DNA from 2 places in the Lacrimispora sphenoides JCM 1415 genome. Region 1 is predicted to be linked to the other one. Evidence: a T-box and tRNA genes for the amino acid it is inferred to sense, from the RefSeq annotation. Region 1 holds a T-box; the other holds one or more tRNA genes.
The links. A T-box is a leader RNA that pairs with one kind of tRNA and senses whether it is charged. The one in region 1 lies ahead of tyrS (tyrosine--tRNA ligase), so its partner is inferred to be a tRNA-Tyr.
Positions count from the first base shown of each region.

Region 1 (2,475 bases):
TCAATCATTTTTCCTCATTATACGTTAACTCATTGGCGGGTGACTACGCAATGTTTGTCAAGTTGTCGCAAAACTTTTGCAATTCTTGCAATTTTTCAGCACAAAAAAACAGGGCATGCATTTGTGCATGCCCTGTTCCATCTAGATAAGGTACAAAGTCTTAACTGAATGTCATTGATATTTCAACAGCCACTTATTTATTACTTTACAACTATTCTTACAAATTTTTTCTTACCGCGTTTTACGATCATCCCATCTCCGGAAAACTGTTCTTTTGCAAAAACAGCTTTCACATCGGAAACAGTTTCGCCTTCTACGGTTACTCCTCCCTGTTCCACATTGCGTCTTGCTTCGGAACGGGTAGGAGCCAGACCGGATTTCTGAAGAATGGCCAGGATGTCAATGTTTCCGTCCGTAAAATCTGCCTCTTCCAGCTCACAGGTCGGCATATCTGCCGCATTGCCGCCGGTAAACAGCGCTCTGGCACTCTCTCTTGCTCTTTCCGCTTCTTCTTCCCCATGAACCAGATTGGTCAGCTCATAGGCAAGGATTTCTTTTGCTTCATTTAACTGGCTGCCTTCCCAGCTGTCCATCTCGTTAATCTGCTCGATGGGAAGGAAGGTAAGCATACGCAGGCATTTTAACACATCTGCATCGGCAATGTTTCTCCAGTACTGGAAAAAGTCAAAAGGAGTCGTCTTTTCCGGATCAAGCCATACAGCGCCGGACTGGGTTTTACCCATCTTGTTTCCCTCGGAATTTAATAACAGGGTGATGGTCATTGCATGAGCATCTTTTCCCAGCTTACGGCGGATCAGCTCTGTACCGCCAAGCATATTGCTCCACTGGTCATCTCCTCCAAACTGCATGTTGCAGCCGTAACGGTTGAACAGCTCATAGAAGTCAAAGCTCTGCATGATCATGTAGTTGAATTCCAGGAAGCTTAAGCCTTTTTCCATACGCTGCTTATAGCATTCCGCGGTCAGCATGCGGTTGACGGAAAAATGGGGACCAACCTCTCTGAGGAAATCAATGTAATTTAAGTTAAGAAGCCAGTCTGCATTATTAACCATAAGAGCCTTTCCTTCGGAAAAATCGATAAAACGGCTCATCTGCTTTTTAAAGCAGTCACAGTTATGCTGAATCGTTTCCACTGTCATCACCTGCCGAAGGTCGCTTCTTCCGGAAGGATCTCCAACCATACCGGTTCCGCCTCCGATCAGGGCGATGGGCTTATTGCCTGCCTCCTGAAGGCGCTTCATTAAGCACAGGGCCATAAAATGACCTACGTGAAGGCTGTCGGCCGTGGGATCAAATCCGATGTAGAATATGGCTTTTCCTTCATTTACCATTTTGCTGATTTCTTCTTCATTCGTCACCTGGGCAATCAGGCCGCGGGCTTTCAATTCGTCATAAATTTTCATCATTATTCTCCTTTTTCATAAAAATAAGCCCCGTCCTATCAAAAGGACGAGGCTGAAGTCTCGTGTTACCACCTTAAGTTTATAAACAGCTCACGCTGTTTACCTCTTTGAGTACCTGATGCGATACTCTAGCACAATAACGGGTGCGGGAATCCGTCGCAGCCTACTTGGCATCTTAGCCGTTTGGTGCGAAGCTCAAAGATGTATTCGCAATCCGTATTCCACGCGCCTCTCATCTGCCGGCTGCTTTCTGTGTGGTACATCGTACTGCTACTTGTTCTTATCAACGCTTTTACTTGTTTATGAAGTTATTGACTAGTATATGTTGTTTTGTTTTATTTGTCAAGAGTGGTTTTTTTATTTTTTATCTGTCCGGACATGATCCTATTTTACCCAGGCTCCATTCTCATTAACCCGGTATCCGTCTGGCGTAATCGTATTCATCAGGCATTCTCCTGACTGATTCAGATAATACCATTTGTCATGGACTTTGATCCAGCCCACCGCCATAGATCCGTCAAGGTTCATGTAATACCATGTTCCGTTCCACATCACCCAGTCTGTTTTCATTGCACCGTTCTGGTCCATAAAATACCAGATTCCGCCGACTACATTCCAGCCGGTAGCCATGTGGCCGGTCAGTCCAAAATAGTACCATGTTCCGTTTACCTTTACCCACTCTTCCTTCGGATACGATCCATCCTGTCTTTGGAAGCGCCAGCCTTCTCCATCCTTTTTCCAGCTTCCCTTTGTCTCATCAGACCGGTCTTTTATGCCATAGTCTCTGTCTGAGTCAGAACCGCCGCCGGTATTCTTTCCCGGCTCTGGTTTTGGCTCCGGCTCCGGTTTTGGCTCCGGCTCCGGTTTTGGCTCCGGTTCAGGCTTAGGTTCCGGTTCTGGCTCCGGTTCCGGATCGTTGATTCCCGGCAGATCCGCACCTGCACCTGCCATCCTTATGACACTACCCTCTGCCGGACGAAGGAAATCGCCGAATACGATTCTTCCATTAACTCTGCTAAAGCACTCCGCCGGATTTAGGGAAAGGAAGTTA
Region 1 covers NZ_LT630003.1:3,324,280-3,326,754, forward strand. Annotated here, with positions in the region: gene tyrS (tyrosine--tRNA ligase) at 201-1,424, opposite strand; T-box leader at 1,464-1,720, opposite strand; gene BMX69_RS15010 (fibronectin type III domain-containing protein) at 1,809-2,475, opposite strand, start outside.

Region 2 (2,475 bases), 780 kb from region 1:
GGAGGGCAACCGGTAGGGGCTGATGCAGTGGATAACCGGCTCGCTGAAAAATACATGATCCGTACTACAGATAAAGAGAATTTAGAAGCCAGCAATGAATTTTTCGCCCGGTTTGTTAAAGAGGTGCACAAACGAGGGATGAGGGTCATCCTGGATGGGGTATTTAATCATTGCGGTTCTTTTAATAAATGGCTGGATGGAGAACGGCTCTATGAGATGTCCGGAACGTACGAGCCGGGAGCCTATGTGTCAAAGGACAGCCCATACCGGACGTTTTTTAAATTTTACGACGAAGAAGCCTGGCCTTATAATGGTTCCTACGACGGCTGGTGGGGCCATGCAACCCTTCCAAAGCTGAATTATGAGGACTCCAGGACTTTGTATGAGTATATCCTGCAGATCGCCAGAAAGTGGGTATCGCCACCCTACAATGTAGATGGATGGCGGCTTGATGTTGCGGCAGATTTAGGACACAGCAGCGAATACAACCATAAGTTCTGGAGAGACTTCCGCAAGGCGGTAAAGGAGGCCAATCCGGAGGCTATTGTGCTTGCTGAGCATTACGGGGACCCGTCCAGCTGGCTCCAGGGGGACCAGTGGGATACGGTCATGAACTATGATGCTTTCATGGAGCCTGTAACCTGGTTTTTGACAGGCATGGAAAAGCACAGCGACGAAAGAAACCCCAATCTGTTCGGAGATGGGGAAAGTTTCTTTAAGTCCATGAATTACCATATGAGCCGCATGATGACAGGATCCATACAGGTGGCCATGAATGAGCTGTCAAATCATGATCATTCCCGTTTTATGACCAGAACCAACGGCCGGGTGGGACGGACTTCCACTCTGGGCCCGGAAGCAGCCTCTCAGGGTATTAACAATGGAATTTTCAGGGAAGCGGTTATGATCCAGATGACCTGGCCCGGCGCTCCCACAATTTATTACGGAGACGAGGCGGGTGTCTGCGGGTGGACGGATCCGGATAACCGGAGAACCTATCCCTGGGGCCGGGAGGATTTAGAACTGATCGAGTTTCACCGGTATATGACCGGACTTCATCACAGCATACCGGCATTGCGCCTTGGGTCCTTAAAACAGCTTCTGGCCGGGAGACACCTTATTTCTTATGGGCGTTTCTTAAAGGACAGCATTTGCGCCGTGGCGGTCAACAATCTTCCGGAAGAACGGCAGATCGGGATCCCTGTATGGCAGTTGGGAATGGAGGACGGGGAAATCATGTCCCGGTACATGCTGACCTATGAAAACGGGTATAATGTAGGTAAAATTCCTTATGAGGTGAAAGACGGTCAGGTGCTTGTCTCCATGCCGGGAACAAGCTCTGTTTTGCTGGTAGCTGAACGGGAATAGAAATTTTATTTTTCTAAAAAAACCTTGATTTTTTAATGTCCCTGTGATAAAATAACACTCGCTTGCTTAATAAAAGAGCATGGGTGGGTTCCCGAGCGGCCAAAGGGGGCAGACTGTAAATCTGTTGTCGACGACTTCGAAGGTTCGAATCCTTCTCCACCCAGTCCGTACCGTTGTAAAGAACAAAAACGGTATATGAGAATGCCGGCGTGGCGGAACAGGCAGACGCACAGGACTTAAAATCCTGCGGGACTTACCTCCCGTACCGGTTCGATTCCGGTCGCCGGCATGATGAGAAAAACCTTGTACACTGTTATGGAGTACAAGGTTTTTTGTTGTCTAAAATAAGAAAAAACTAAATTAATAGGATGCCCTTTCATTCATTTTTTGACTACTCCCCGCAATCTTCAAAAACTCCTCCATTGCCCGGGTGAAACGTCTCCCCGTCTTCCAATAGAAATATAGGTTCCGACGGCAAAAATTACTTTCGATCTTATAATAAACAACATTCGGATGGGAGAGAACCTGTGCGATCAGAGTGTCACTGATAAAGGATATTCCCATTCCCGAACAAGTTATATTGTAAGAAGTAAGCTGTTGGTCAAGCTCAAATACTATATCTGGAGTAATGTCACGCTCCTGCAGAATTTCCATCGCGCGCTTCCTTGTGTCGTTCTCTGGTTTCAGCATGATAAATGGTTCCTTTTCAAATAGTTTCAGCGGTACTGGCTTAATCTTTTCTTCCAAAAAGGAGCCGTCAAGAATCAGCTGCACCGGAACCTGGTACTGCTCTGCTTTTCGATTAATTTCAAAGGTTTTCGGTACAGCCAGAAGCAAATGTTCTTCCTTGTATATACTGTTATCAAATATTCCCTTGTCCAGAGAACAATTATCAATCATCAAATCAATTCTGCCGTTCTGAAGATACGATGCCAACTCTGCTGTGCTCTCTTCAATCAGCTCTACCTTAACCATTGGAAAACGTTTTGTAAATTCGCCCATTAAAGGGGGCAGTACCCATGAAGAAAAAAGACTGCTTCCTCCTAAGATCAGCTCTCCAATTTTTAAATCTCCCCAGTCATTTACAAAATTGTAAAACTCACTTTC
Region 2 covers NZ_LT630003.1:4,102,079-4,104,553, reverse strand. Annotated here, with positions in the region: gene BMX69_RS18615 (glycoside hydrolase family 13 protein) at 1-1,368, shown strand, start outside; tRNA gene BMX69_RS18610 (tRNA-Tyr) at 1,450-1,531, shown strand; tRNA gene BMX69_RS18605 (tRNA-Leu) at 1,572-1,657, shown strand; gene BMX69_RS18600 (LysR family transcriptional regulator) at 1,729-2,475, opposite strand, start outside.
Region 2: it has a tRNA-Tyr gene. The T-box ahead of tyrS (tyrosine--tRNA ligase) is inferred to sense a tRNA for this amino acid. The anticodon was not compared.